Regions from separate parts of the Labrenzia sp. PHM005 genome, predicted to be linked through region 2. Evidence: predicted binding sites of a transcription regulator. Region 2 holds the regulator's gene; each other region holds the start of a gene.
What was found. The regulator LexA, encoded in region 2, represses DNA repair genes until DNA is damaged. The targets are predictions, from matches to a motif close to TGTTCNNNNTGTGTTCNG.
Positions count from the first base shown of each region.

Region 1: FJ695_RS26270 (PKD domain-containing protein) is a predicted target of LexA. The motif match lies at 1,025-1,042, and genes of this name have one in related genera.
Region 3: recA (recombinase RecA) is a predicted target of LexA. The motif match lies at 1,886-1,903, and genes of this name have one in related genera.
Region 4: FJ695_RS04875 (ImuA family protein) is a predicted target of LexA. The motif match lies at 1,621-1,638, and genes of this name have one in related genera.

Region 1 is NZ_CP041191.1:5,812,001-5,815,653, forward strand. Features, by position in the region: gene FJ695_RS26260 (fasciclin domain-containing protein) at 1-223, shown strand, start outside; gene bfr (bacterioferritin) at 461-946, shown strand; gene FJ695_RS26270 (PKD domain-containing protein) at 1,235-2,329, shown strand; gene FJ695_RS26275 (TRAP transporter substrate-binding protein) at 2,320-3,333, shown strand; gene bcmE (thiamine pyridinylase) at 3,599-3,653, shown strand, end outside.
Region 2 is NZ_CP041191.1:3,632,431-3,636,083, forward strand. Features, by position in the region: gene FJ695_RS16440 (ComEC/Rec2 family competence protein) at 1-1,728, shown strand, start outside; gene lexA (transcriptional repressor LexA) at 1,782-2,498, opposite strand; gene FJ695_RS16450 (helix-turn-helix domain-containing protein) at 2,829-3,374, opposite strand.
Region 3 is NZ_CP041191.1:3,056,336-3,059,988, forward strand. Features, by position in the region: gene FJ695_RS13715 (pseudouridine-5'-phosphate glycosidase) at 1-661, opposite strand, end outside; gene FJ695_RS13720 (PfkB family carbohydrate kinase) at 779-1,714, opposite strand; gene recA (recombinase RecA) at 2,022-3,089, shown strand; gene alaS (alanine--tRNA ligase) at 3,405-3,653, shown strand, end outside.
Region 4 is NZ_CP041191.1:1,098,003-1,101,655, forward strand. Features, by position in the region: gene FJ695_RS04870 (DNA polymerase Y family protein) at 1-712, opposite strand, end outside; gene FJ695_RS04875 (ImuA family protein) at 594-1,589, opposite strand; gene FJ695_RS04880 (helix-turn-helix transcriptional regulator) at 1,710-2,897, opposite strand; gene rplS (50S ribosomal protein L19) at 3,444-3,653, shown strand, end outside.

The DNA.
Region 1 (3,653 bases), 2.2 Mb from region 2:
CAAGCTGATCGCTGTCCTGACCTATCATGTGGTGCCGGGCAAGGTCATGTCTTCTGACATCGCAGGCAAAAAAGCCGACGTCGCCTCTGTTCAAGGCGACACCATTGCCGTTGACGCAACCAATGGTGTGAAGGTCGATGGTGCGAGCGTGGTCACCGCCGACATCGAAACCTCCAACGGTGTCATTCACGTCATCGACAGCGTGATCCTTCCGTCCTCCTAAGACAGTAACCTCCTGCTATCTCCTCAGGCAAAGTGCAGGCGCAGTTCACTCTGAACTGCGTCTGCTACTTTTTTGCAGATTACATCCGGCTTAATGTGATAATTTTCGAAAACCTGAAGAAAATAAACGGCGCTCTGATTCAACAAATTTCTGAAAAAAAACAACAAATCGCCCCTAGACTTCTAATGTAGAACCATTCTAAAGTACGGAAAATTTCGGCTAGAAGGAGAGATGGCCATGAAAGGGAATGAGAAAGTTATTGCCTGTTTGAACGAGGCACTTTTCCTCGAGCTCGGCGCTATCAATCAATACTGGCTGCACTACCGGATGCTGGCGGATTGGGGCTATGCGAAGCTGGCGAAAAAAGAACGCGAAGAGTCCATCGAAGAGATGGAACATGCAGATAAGCTGGTCGACCGCATCATCTTCCTCGAAGGTCTGCCGAACATGCAGAAGGTCGGCCCTTTGCGCATCGGCCAGGACATCAAGGAAGTTCTGGAAGCCGATCTGGCAGGCGAATATGACGCCCGCACGTCCTACAAGAAGTCCCGCGATGTCTGTAAGGAAGAAGGCGACTATGTCTCCATGGCGCTGTTTGAAGAGCTGCTGAAAGACGAAGAAGGCCACATTGACTTCCTCGAAACCCAGCTTGACCTTCTGGAAAAGATCGGCGTCGAGCGGTACGGCATGCTCAATGCGGCCTCAGCGGACGAAGCCGAATAAGCAGCTTCTACGGCATTGTGCTTCAACAAAAGCGCGGCTCACAGGGCCGCGCTTTTTTGTTTCTCCGAAATGGCAAACCTGAACCCAATTGGAATTACTTAAAAGTCGTTTTTGAGACCGTCTAAAACCAGCGGTCGCCGGATGGTTTTCACTGTCCGGCGCTCGGCAAGGCTAAAGTGACCCGGTTATTTTGCCGGAACACCACAACCAACACCATTGGATGCTTATCCCTTTTTTGCTATAATAAGTTGCGGCAAATAACAACAATTTCGAACCAGGTTATTTCTCGTGGCTGAAGACACCCCTGAAATGTCTTCTGGATCACAGTCCAGCAGACAGAGCTTTGTTCTAGGGCTTGCCGGTCTGGTGCTTGGCTTCTTGGGCGGCTCCGGCGGAATGGCGCTCGGCTTTTATGACCGGATATTTCCGGAAAACAAATCGCCAACCGCAAGTCTGGAAGTTTATCCCGGCAGCGGTGAGGCGCCGCATCGCGCCCTCTTGATCGCATCCGGATCATCCGATCCCGAGGGGGGCGATTTGCGCTTTGCCTGGAAAATCAATTCCGACAGCATGAACGCATCGGACCCGGTCATAGAACACACGTTCAACGAACCGGGCAGATACGCAGTCAATGTGAATGTCCAGGATACGGCCAACCTAACCGCCACGACAGCAAGGGTGATTGAAGTCAAAGAAGCGTTTGACCGGAACTCATTTCTCCAAACTGTCGACGGCATCGAAGACCGGATTGAGCTTGGTGATTTTGTTGGCGCGATCGATATCGCCAACCCCGTTCGTTATGCCTGCGGCACACGCGTTCCCCCACAGGAATGCGCCAAAATTCACCGGCTGGCCGCAGAAGCCCATCGCAATCGCGGCGAATTTGACCATGGCGTTTCGGCGATGAAAATCGCAGTAAGCCTGCACCCCGATGATGTGTTCTACAAGGTCGAAATGGCGACACATTATCTCTTGGTTGGCAGAGGGGACAAAGCGACTGAGCAGTTGGAACCGCTTCTTGCAGATCAAACTGGCGGCACACCGGTTGTCTATTTTGCGGCCCTCGCCCGCGCAATGCAGTCAGATTACGACAAAGCAATCGAGCTCTTGAGCCCGGTGCGTGGCCGGCTGGGGCCATATCATCAGGCGGTCAATTTTACACATCAGGTCGTTGACGTCCTGTCCAGCGATGCCACGGAATTCCAGGAAGCTGGCAAGGTGCGGACGATTTTGTGCGAAGAACCCAAGTTCAAACAGGTCATTGCCTCCGGAAAGCTTTTTAGGAACGCGCATCTCCAAAGCCTGCATGTGATGGTTAGCCAGTTGACCATGCAGGATCATGCGCGGTTGACATCAGCATTGGAGAATGCGGCATGCGAGTAGTCAGATGGGCAATTGTCCTTTGCCTCACGCTTTCTTCCAGTATGTTTATGTCCGCAGCGCTGGCCGGTTTTGGCGGCGCAAATCTGCGGATCGTTCACACCTTTTCGGCGGATCATCCGGTTCATCTGCGGCTCAAGGAGATGCTGCCCGAACTGCAGGAAGCGTCCGATTATACGGTGCGATTTGAGCTCTATTCGGCCGATGAAGTTGGCGGATGGCGCCAAATAGTCCGCGGATTGGATGGGGGGCGTTACGACTTTGTCCTGAGCCGCGCCGACCTTCTTGCAGCCAATGGCATCGATATCGGCCCGTTAGGACGAAGCGATCTCTTCATAGATTTCTCCACGTGGAAAAATCTGCCCGAAAGCTCAGGCGAAGACGCCGTCAAAGAGCTTTTTGCGGAAAGCGGCCTCGACTTTTTGGGCGCGGCCTGGCTCTCATCGGATTATCTGGTTGCCCAAACCGATGTCGAAGACTTGTCGGACCTTCAAGGCCTCATTGTGCGGACACCCTCCGATACAATGTCTTCAGACCTTTATAAAATGCTCGGTATGGAACCAGTCACCATCGGGTTGCACGAAACTTTTTTGGCCATGGAACGGGGTATGGTCGATGCCGCCGTTCTGACGGCTTCCGGTTCGTACTGGACAACCTATTGGGATACCAGTGCCAAGCTAACGGGCCACGGCAACACCTTGATCAGCGACCCGGTCGGCGGCCAGGTCGCGTGGCTGGTAGCCCGCAACAATTGGCAGGAAAAGCTGGACGACTTTACAGCCTCTCAGGTCAAGAAAGTGCTTGGAGAGGCGATGCTGCGTTTGGGCACAGACCTGCACGCCTCCCAGCAAAACCTTCTAAAATCCGTGTCTCAAAAAGGGGCGACATTAACCCATTTGAGCGACCAGGACCGGGATCAAATGATAAATGCGGTCCAAGAAGCCTGGCGGACAAGCTTTTCGCCCCGAGACCGCAGTATTGCCGAGCGGATGGTCGGAAGCAGGTAGCCTAATTAGTGACTGTACCGCCATGTCCGCGAAACTTTTGAACCTTTGAGGCTGCAGGGGCATCCGTAGCTGGACCTCAAGTAAAGCCAGCTCTTTGAGCCGTTCTTATTTTGCTGTGATTACTTTTGGCCCCGCTGCGGGCAGGCCACCCGGCATCATCAAAACCCCTATAAATTGCAACTAATATTTCTTATATTTATGATTGCATTACCTTACGTCAGCATGCCACACTCCCCGCGGTCCCCAAACACCGAAGAGGCGAGCCATGCCAGAGCATTTCCGGAACATCGCGATCATGAATAGCGCCGTAGTCCTCGGCG
Region 2 (3,653 bases):
TATGATTTTTCCTTCCGCGCCTATTTTCAAAAAATAGGCGCGACCGGGTTTTCATATGGCCCTCCAAAAAAAATCAGCGGACAACCTCCGACGCTCATACGGCAGGTTGAACGGCACATCGATCATCTGCGCAAATATCTTGCGCAGCGGATTTCAGCTGTCTTGCCGGACGGTCCGGAAAAGTCGCTTTCCGTTGCGCTTCTCGTCGGAGATCGGAGCGGTATCGACGAAAAAACAGAGGAAAGCCTCAGAGCTGCCGGATTGGCGCACATACTGGCGATTTCCGGGCTGCACATGGCTCTTTTTGCTGGCGGTGCTTACGCGGTGTCACTCGGGGTCTTGGCTCTCCTTCCCGGGTTTGCATTGCGTTGGCCGTTGCACAAAGTCGCGGCGCTGTTGGCGCTCGGCGCTGCGGTTTTTTATTTGCTGCTCTCTGGGGCGTCGGTGGCAACCCAGCGGTCTTTCATCATGATCGCCCTGGTTTTTCTGGGCATATTGACCGGGCGGCGCGGATTGACCTTGCGGACGGCTGCTTTGGCTGGGCTGTTTCTTTTGTTGTTGGCACCAGAAAGGCTGTTTTATCCCGGGTTTCAAATGTCGTTCGCGGCCGTGATTGCTTTGATCGCGGTTTACGACCTTTGGCGGCGCCAACAAAAGGAAGCTGGTTTTTCCTCAAAGCCTCGGTCTCTTCCGGCCCGGCTGGGTGTGAGCATCGCCAAATGGGCTGCTGGGCTGTTCGTCACTGCTCTGGTTGCTGGAGCTGCGACCGGGATAATCGGGGCTTACCATTTCTCCCGGGTCGCGCCTTATGGGATCGTCGGGAATATGCTGGGTATGCCGGTGTTTTCTCTGGTTGTTATGCCCATGGGGGTTCTGGCGCTTGTCTTGATGCCCTTTGGCCTCAGTGCTGTGCCGCTGAAGGTGATGAGCGCTGGTCTGGGGATGTTGATTGATGTCGCAACTTTTACCGAAAACCTTGCCCCGGACGCGGGCCGGATCGGAACGTTAGGGGCAGCGCCTGCTGCTCTGTTGATGGCTGCGCTCTTTGTCTGTTTGCTCGCGCCTGGCCGAATTCGAAGCTTCAGTCTGGTTCCCTTGGGGGCCGCCATAACACTTATGACATTGTCGCGCGCGCCCGATATTCAAATCGCGGCGGCAGGGCCGCAACTCGCTGCTCGCGATAGGCAAGGAGATCTGCGCCTCTCCCATGTCCGCAAGTCCTTTGCCGCTGAAATCTGGCTTGAGGGGGAGGGTGAAGGATTGGGGGCGATTAAGTCGCGCAAGATGAGTTCGGTTCAGCGCCGATGTGATCCTGACGGATGTGTGGTGCTCGCATATCCGCCTAATGACAAAAGTTACTCGGATCCGATACCGCTCAAAATCGGTGTGTCAAAAACGGTGCAGGCTCTTTTCGAAGATTGCCAAAAGGCAGATATTATCGCGACCGATAAAATCGTGCCTGGGTTCTGCCAATCGAGCGTGATTTTGGATCAAGTTATTCGGGAAAAAAGAGGGGCTGTTTCGATTTGGCTGGAACCGTCCGATGGGTCTGCGAGCGGCTGGTCCGGAAAGACGGCATTAGAGCGGGCCACCAATCAAAGAGACGCAATACCCGGCATCAAACGTGTGGTTTATGCTCTTCCCCGATTACCGCGGCCCTGGAACCGGCCAGGCACAATAACCCGCGCTAGTTTGAGGTCAAAAGCCAAATCCTCCGCAAAGCCATAGACCTTGCGGAGAAGATTAATTCCAAAACCTGTTGAGCTGAAAAAGGACCCGCCTCAGTATTGCCGAAACAGCGCCACGAGACGGCCCTGAACACGCACACGACCCGGTCCGAAAATCCGAGTTTCATAGGCCGGATTGGCCGCTTCCAGTGCGATCGATGCGCCTTTTTTGCGCAGCCGCTTCAAAGTGGCTTCTTCATCATCAACCAGCGCCACGACAATGTCGCCGCTGTCAGCACTGTCGATTCGCCGGATTAAAACCGTATCGCCGTCCAAGATGCCTGCGTCGATCATGGAATCGCCGCGCACTTCAAGCGCATAATGTTCGCCTTTGCCAAGAAGCTCCGGCGGGACGCTGATGGAGTGGCTGTGGGTCTGGATCGCCTCGATTGGAACACCGGCGGCAATCCGGCCCATAACCGGGATTTCCGTTGCCGCACTTGCAACCGCTGCAGGCGCTGCGACTGGCGCGGGTGCTGGTTTTCCAAGCGACCCTTCGATAACTTCGGGAGAAAAACTGCCGCGCGGCCGCGGGCTGCCGAGGCCCGGCGCGATCGAATCGGGCAGGCGGACAACTTCCATCGCTCTCGCCCGGTTCGGCAGACGGCGGATAAAACCGCGTTCTTCCAAAGCTGTGATGAGCCGGTGAATACCGGACTTGGACCTCAGATCGAGCGCGTCTTTCATTTCATCGAAAGACGGCGGCACCCCAGTTTCCTTCAGTCTTTCATGGATGAACATGAGCAGTTCATACTGCTTGCGCGTCAGCATATCAGCTTCCCCTGATCTTGAGGATCAATTGGTACAAATCAAGAACACCCTACCTGTTCTCATTGTGTTCTGCAAGGGTAAACGTTCTCTTACTGTTCTAATTGTAGCTGTCAGAATTAAACGGCACTGGAAGCGGTTTATCTGGCCGTAAATAAATGGCAGAAGAGTTCAAAGAGCGTATTGTTTTCAAAAGGTTGGGTGATCATCGATTGCAGACCGTAGGGTCCGCAATATCAGTCAGTGCAAATAAAACGTGGAACGTATTGAAAACAAATGGAGAATTTACTTCGATGTTAGACGCTTCCGGTCCTGGAGTGTTCGACTGCGGACCTATTGCGGACCCTGTTTGTTTCGGTGTTTGATCGCCCGTGCAAAGTACGGGAGGTCGTATCGGTCGACATTTCGGATATATTCTTTGAACTCTTCGTTGGTCATGCGCCCGCTATCCACCAACGCCTTTTTCTCTCGTTCGATGAATTCAGCAAATATCAACATCGCCAGTCCTATGGATTCACCTTCTGCCTGAATTTCCTTCGCTTCCATGAAAGCAAGTTCTTCGGGGGCGTGCTGTTCCAGAAGCTCGATGAGGATCCGTTCGCCAGTTAGCTTCATGGTTATTATCCGGAAATCATCGATGGCAGTTTCAATCAATTCGGACTGTTGTCGCTGTAATGCCTCTCCAAAGAGAAAGTAATCTATCTTTTCTCCAGTTCCGGCACAGGCCTGCAACAGAAACTCAAGCGGAATCGAGTTTCTTGCTTTCCAGGATGAAACAGTCTTGTTCGATACCTCAAAATATTCAGATACGGCCAAATCTGTTTTGAGGTTGAGAGCATTTTTTACTCTATCAATGACTTGCGTCGCGTTGATCTTCAATTCTTATCTTCTCACTGGAAATCTGCATAAGGCAGAAAAAATATTGACATCTGCGAATCGCAGTCATTTAATCTGCGCATTGCGGATTCTTGGATTTAGTAGCATGAAACGCGAAAACCTAAAAACCACGAACATTCTTCTTCGAAACGTTCGTGCAGGCTTTGTTTTACAAGGGACATCGTTGAATGCATGGTGCAGCGCAAACGGAATTGTACGGCGAACTGCCGAACAGTCTCTGACTGGCCAGAACAAGAGTAACAATGCGATTGCGCTTGCTGC
Region 3 (3,653 bases), 580 kb from region 2:
AAAGCGCCCCAAATTCAGCCGGTGTGTTCAAGCGGTAAGGCGCCGGCAAACCGCTCTTTCGGGACCAGAATGCAGGCAATTCATCGGTGGCATAGGCAATGACCGGCACGCCTTTTGTTTCCAAAACTTCGAGCGTTTTGGGAATGTCGAGCAGTGCTTTGGCGCCGGCAGAAACAACACAAACCGGCGTGCGCCCCAACTCATCAAGGTCTGCCGACACGTCAAAACTGTCTTCAGCCCCCTTATGGACGCCGCCAATGCCGCCGGTTGCAAAAACTTTTATGCCCGCAGCATGCGCGGCCATCATGGTGGCTGCCACCGTAGTGGCCCCGAAACGGCCGGTCGCCAAAGCAAAGGTCAGATCCGCACGGGAGCATTTCATGACATCTTCAGCCTGTGCGAGCCGGTCGAGGTCTGCATCTGACAGCCCGACATGAATTTTGCCATCCATGATCGCGATAGTCGCAGGCACCGCACCGTTTTCCCGGATGTCGGCCTCGACCTGGCGGGCCGTTTCGACGTTTTTCGGAAACGGCATGCCATGGGTAATGATGGTTGATTCAAGCGCAACGAGCGGGCGGTTGGCGGCAAGCGCCTCACGAACTTCATCGTTGCAGACAATCAAGTCCTTTAGGGCGGCTTTAGGGGCGTTAGATGTCACGGAAGAGCCTTTCTTTTGAGGCATGCCGGCCGTAGCCGGAGGGATTTTGCTTTTTATAAGCCTGTAAAGGACCATCGCCAAGATAAGAATTTGTCCATATGGTCAAAATACTGTTCTTTAAGCTTCAGCACCTGAGGATTGGGTCAAGGCAGTCCAGCTTATGTTTTCGAAAAGTGCGCCAGGGCTTTGCAATGTTAGGGCCGCCGCCTTCAATCCGAAGGGAACAGCGTCAACCAAAGCAATGCCGCGGCTGAGAGAGGCGATTATACCGGCTGTCAGAGCATCACCTGCGCCGGTGACATCGACGATTTTCGTCGCAAGCGTTGGGTGCGATGTGATCCGTCCGCCCTCAAAGGCCAATACATCTGCTTTGCCGTTGGTCAGCACGATCCGTTGAGCCCCAAGCTTTTGAAGCTGGATGATCAAGTCCTCATTGGATGTGTCCGGCGCTGCTCCGGTCAGAGCAAGGGCTTCTCCGCGGTTGAGCATCAGGCACGACAACTTTGATAAAACCGGTTTGAGACGCGATGCCTTGGCATTTGAAACCGCATTTGCCATCAGGCTGTCTTTGGGGGCACGGGACACCACGGCTTCCAAAAGGCCAGCAGGCAGATTGGCATCCACAAACCAAAGGCCGTTGATCAACGCCGGATCTAGCGTCTCCAAAAGCGTATCAAACAGATCAGCCGGAGCGGTACTCAAGACCGTGTCGTCAACACTGGCCGCAGCAAGCGATCCATCCGGATTGTGAAAGGCAATATATTGACCCGTCACAAAACCCGGACGTTTGCAGGTGAGAACTTGGAGGCCTTCTTGTGCCAAACGTTTGGTGAGAGCGTCTCCGGCATCATCTCGACCAATCGCGCCTAAGAGAGCCGTGGGTGTTGCAAGCCGGTTCAAGGACCGGGCTATATTGGTGGCAACGCCGCCAGGCTTATGAGTCAACCTGGCCGGAGTGGAGGTTTCCGGCCGGTAGTTTTCAGCAGCGTGTGCCAACGTATCGGAATGGATCGCACCGATGCACAATACAGGTCGGGGAGAGGGAAGGATCACGCTGACATTAAACCTTGTTGCTGGGCTAGGTTCTGTTGAAGAAGAAGATTGGCGGGCTAACAGATTGCCAACAGGCATGCAACTCCAGAGCGGGAGTGATTCTGTTCTGACGCCTGATCTTGAAATGTTCCAGAATTAGCTGACCTAGCGTTAATTGCGGCCGCTTCTATGCGGAACATATTGGAAACAAATGATAAAAACTAATTAAATACCAATCGGTTTTGAGGACTTGAAAAAAGAGAACAAAATGAGTACAAAGGTCCGGATTGAAACAGCGCGTCCATCATGGAATAAGGAGCGTTCAGCCATGTCGCAAAGTACACTTCGTCTCGTAGAAAGCAGCCAGATGGACAAGACAAAAGCGCTCGATGCAGCGCTCAGCCAGATCGAACGGGCCTTTGGTAAGGGCTCCATCATGCGGATGGGCCAGGGTCAGGCCGTGGAGGTGCAAGCCGTCTCAACCGGATCTCTCGGACTTGATATCGCACTTGGAATTGGCGGCCTGCCGAAGGGCCGCATTGTCGAAATCTACGGACCGGAGTCCTCCGGTAAAACCACACTGGCGTTGCACACGGTGGCCGAAGCCCAGAAGACCGGCGGCATCTGTGCGTTTGTTGACGCCGAACATGCGTTGGACCCGATTTACGCCCGCAAGCTCGGTGTCGATATCGACAATCTTCTGATCTCCCAGCCCGATGCCGGGGAGCAGGCGCTTGAAATTGCCGACACGCTTGTCCGGTCCGGCGCGATCGATGTTCTGGTGATTGACTCCGTTGCTGCGCTGACGCCAAAAGCCGAGCTGGAAGGCGAAATGGGGGACAGCCTGCCGGGCATGCAGGCGCGTCTGATGAGCCAGGCCTTGCGCAAGCTGACAGCCTCGATTTCCAAGTCGAACTGCATGGTGATCTTCATCAACCAGATCCGCATGAAGATCGGAGTGATGTTCGGCTCACCGGAAACAACCACCGGCGGCAATGCTCTCAAATTTTATGCCTCTGTCCGTCTCGACATTCGCCGTATTGGGGCGATCAAAGACCGGGATGAGGTGGTCGGCAACCAGACCCGCGTTAAGGTCGTTAAAAACAAACTCGCACCGCCGTTCCGTCAGGTCGAATTCGACATCATTTACGGGGAAGGCGTCTCGAAGATGGGCGAGCTCATCGATCTTGGTGTCAAAGGCGGCATTGTCGAGAAATCTGGCGCCTGGTTTTCCTATAACAGCCAACGGCTCGGACAGGGCCGCGAGAACGCAAAGCAGTTCTTGAAGGACAATCCGGAAGTGGCCGAAGAGATCGAATTGGCTGTCCGCCAGAACGCGGGCCTCATTGCCGATGCGATCATCGATCCGGCTGGCGGTACTGAAGACGACGATTAAGCCGGCCGATCTTCCGGTCTCCCAATAGACAAAAACACTGTCTGGCGGCTGATCTTATTCAGGCAAAACCGTAACAATAAAGGAAAGCCCTTCCCGATAATTGCGGGGAGGGCTTTTTGTTGTGCCATGCCAATTGCTCCGTAAAGTGTTTGCGCTTTATCCGGTGCCACAAAATCTAGGGAAAGCAACCGCTGGACACACATGGCGGCGAAAGTTAAAAGGCTGTTCCGGTGCGCTGGGCACGCTGAGCCATGCACCATTGATATAGTTTCTATAGGGCCTGGATGAGAGGGCCCGGATCTAAGCGAGACGTGAATGACCGGCGTAAACGAAATCCGCTCCGCCTTTCTGGACTATTTCAAGGCCAACGATCACGAAGTGGTCGATTCTGGCCCGCTGGTTCCACGCAACGATCCGACCTTGATGTTTGCCAATGCCGGTATGAACCAGTTCAAGAACGTTTTCACCGGACTTGAAACCCGGCCTTACAACAAGGCGGTTACCTCGCAAAAATGTGTGCGCGCCGGCGGCAAGCACAACGATCTCGACAATGTTGGTTATACG
Region 4 (3,653 bases), 2.5 Mb from region 2:
CCCCGAATGTCTGATCCAGCCGTAGGATCAATTGCGGACCAAAGCGATTGGTAAGTGGGGCCCGCGGGCGCTCGTAAAGCTGGCCAATGGTTTTGAGGCCGACCTGGTTCAGGCCGGAAATGACCCCTGGCGAGATTCGCAAGGCGGCCAGCGGCAGGGACGCGAGCGCCTCCCGCTCACCGCCGTCCTTCAAAACACCACCGGAACCGAAGCGGGCCATGCCCCAGGCAGCCCCAACAGTTCCGGCGATCGCACCGGCAACGCAAAACCCCTGCCGGTCCAGCCGCATTAAGACATCCCTCAAAAGTACGTCTTCACCGCCAAAAAGATGCGCGCAGCCGGTGATGTCCAAAAACAGGCCGTCCTTGCCATCCAGCGCCACCAGCGGCGTATAGCGGGCGCACCAATCGGCCAGGGTCCGCAGCAAGGCCGCGTCTTTGTCCGGCTCGGCGTCCTCGCACAGAAGATGGGGGATCCGGGCCCGTGCATCTGCCTCCGTTTCCCCGAGGCGCAAGCCGCAGGCCCTGGCGGTCTCGTTCAAAGAAACGATCCGGCGGGCATTCCGGATCTTGTCCAGAACAACAAGCGGTGGTTCAACCTGCCGGGCGGAAGGTGTGGAGTTGACCCGCAAGCGGCGCAGGATCCGGTCGCAGGGAAGATCCGCGATCCAGAGCGAGAGAATGCGCTGGCGCGGCAAATGTTCGTCTCGCATGGTCCCACTCCACGGTCAGGCGGCCGGGACGGCCCTCCCGGTTCCGCGTTAAATTTACAGTCCAGGCAGGCGCCCCAAGGCCTGCATGCGGTCCTTCTTCCAAGAACTCTGGCGGCCTGGAGGCGGCCGGAGCAATTTGCCAGCGGGTCAGCGCTGCTGTCGGCTCCTCCACCGCTCCATGACGGAGCAAAATGACCGGAACGGTGCTGCGGCCGCTGCGCAAGGCAATCCGGCGGCTTGCGGTCAGCCCAACCGGGCGCTGTTCGCCTTGAACCTCCCCAAAGACGGCGGCAAGGGCGGAACAGGAAGCGCCTTCCTCTAAACACCAAAGCAGCTCGTCCAGCCGCTTGGCCCGCACCACGATCAACCGGGCCGGATCAATGCCAAAAGCAAGCAGTCCGGCACCATGAAAGTGCCCGGATTCCTGAGTTGCCCTGACATCCTGAACAATCAGGGCCGGTCCCGGCCTTAAGTCCAGAATTCGGGCCAGCACGGCCAGAGCAAACCCGCTCAGCGCGCCGGCATTGCGGCTTTCGGCGCTGACCAACTCATGCAGCGCGCCTAGCTTTAAGCCGTTCCCGGAGCTGCCGCCTTCCGGCCGGAACAAGCTGTCCAAAGCCTCCAGGCCCAAAAGACACCGGCCGTCTGGTTGATACGTTTGCACTTTTGGTTGCCCGGCTGTTCCGGGCCGGTCTTGTGCCTCTGCTTCCCCTCCGGTGTCCGGGACGTGGGGAGAAAAAGTGTCCGGCCCCTGCGGGTTGGCGGCGGTCGCAGGGGCCGGACCAAACTGCGTCTCAAAGGGGAGGCGTCCCTCAAGATCCGCAATGCGGCGACGCAGCTCGGCAAGAGATGTGCTATGGTCTGATGCTGAAGACATTGTGCACGTTGGTTCCAATCACGGTTGTTTTTGTTCTCTATTTGTTCTTATTGATTCCGGAGAACGGCGCGAGAGTCAAGCAGCTTTTTGATGAAACATTCCCATGAGGGTGCCTCAGCGTCAGATCGTGTTGCCGCTTGAGCCTGACGGACTGCTAAAAGTCTCCAAAACAGCCGGACCGGACATGCGCGATAGAAGCTGGCTCGCCAAGCGGACGATTTCCGTTTGTGAGCGGGTGCCGGTCTTGGACGTGGCGCTGGCCAGCTGGTTGCGGGCCGTGTGATAGGAAATCCCAAGCCGGCCGGCCGTCTCCCGCAAAGAGCCACCATACATCAGCTCCTGCACCAGGCGGCTTTCGCCGTCCGTGATGCCGAAGGCCATTCGGAGCACCTCACTGGAGGGGCGCGGCGTATCGGCCGGATCGAAGATTGTCACCAGCAGGGGCATGGAGTGACTGAGAAAGGGGGCAAGTGAGGGATGGAGCTGGTCCTGGAGTTTGATCGGCAGGACAAACAGGAGAGGTCCGGCTTCCCTTCTTCTGGCCAGGCTGACTGGACCCACCGGCAGCTGGGCGAGATGCGCCTTGTGCACGCTCGCCTCCAGCACCTTTTGAACGGATCTGTCTGCCGCACACAGCTGGATGGACCGGTCGATATGAAACCTGCGGCCACCACTGGTCGCGCTGTCCGCATGGCTGTTCATATGCAGAACCTTACATTCCGGCGTCACGGCAAAGGCCGCTGCGGGGATCTGCTCCAGCCAGAAACCGCCCGCCTGCACCTGAATTTCGCGCTGTTTTACCTCCATCAGCAGACGGAAGGCGCCCTGCAAATGCGGCCGCAGAGTTTCGAACAGGCGCAACACATGATCTTCTTCGCGTTGTTTCATGCGCTTGGGCAAATTGGCGGCCACAAAGGCCGAATCCTCGCCCTGACGGTGTAAAATGACGCCGAAGGCCCGGTTGATTTCACCGTGTTTTTTTAAGTGTTCATCAAAAAAATCAGTCCGTTCAATATCTTCCGGGCGAAGAAACTCACTGGTGACCGCAACCCGCGATAAAGAGCATTTCAACGCTATGGGTGGGAAAGGGTTTGGAGATTCAGCTGCGGCAATCTCTTCAATGGCGTTGGGCCCGTAATTGAACATTGCTCCTTCATAGAGCGAATTCCGGTAAACGCATTGAGCCTGATAGGAGAGCGGCAAATCCGGATAGGTCTGCGCAAGATCCGCCAAGACACTGGAAAGTCCGCCGTCTAAAAGTGACGATGAGTAAAGTTTATAAAGCAGCGTCTCCAAATTTGCTGTCATTGCAATACAGCTCTCAAATTACCAAAGAATCAGGCCTTGAAAAGAAAACCATAGCGCAATTGCATCATGGGTAGAAGTCTCAGGTCATGTAAACTAGAGGTGTTCAAGAGCGGGAGGCCCGGCAAATCCACCGTTTCGGATCCCGGCCGGAGCTCACGCAGCCAACATGCTTTTGGAGGGCTGCCCGGTTTTGGGCATATGTTTGAAACTCTTTTTGTCTGACGGCGGTCTCCGGGCCGCCGTTTTTTTGGGCGCGCTTCCAAGTCCAATCTCAAGCACAGCGGTTTTGACGTGGCTCATCTGCAGAAAACCGCAGAATCTTCATGACAACGGCCCAATAATCCTGTATATGCCCGCCCAAGTTGGATGAATGCATATCTTCTGATCAGGAGATCTGTGTTCTGGGCTGCGTCTTTTGCAGGATGTCAAACCCCATAAAAATCCAGCGGATATGCAACATGGCCCAAAGCTGGTGAACCCGTTCTTGGCTCCGTTTGATGAGGCAGGACGCTCTGACCGCTTTGTAATTGAAAAGGGAAAAATGCCATGAACATCATCGAGCAGCTCAATGCTGAAGAAATGGAAAAGATCGAAGCTCAGCGTAAGCTTCCTGAATTTTCCCCGGGCGACACTGTCCGCGTTCTGGTGAAAGTCACCGAAGGCAACCGCACCCGTACCCAGGCGTACGAAGGTGTCTGCATTGCCCGTTCCGGCGGCGGCATCAACGAAAGCTTCACTGTCCGTAAGATCTCTTAC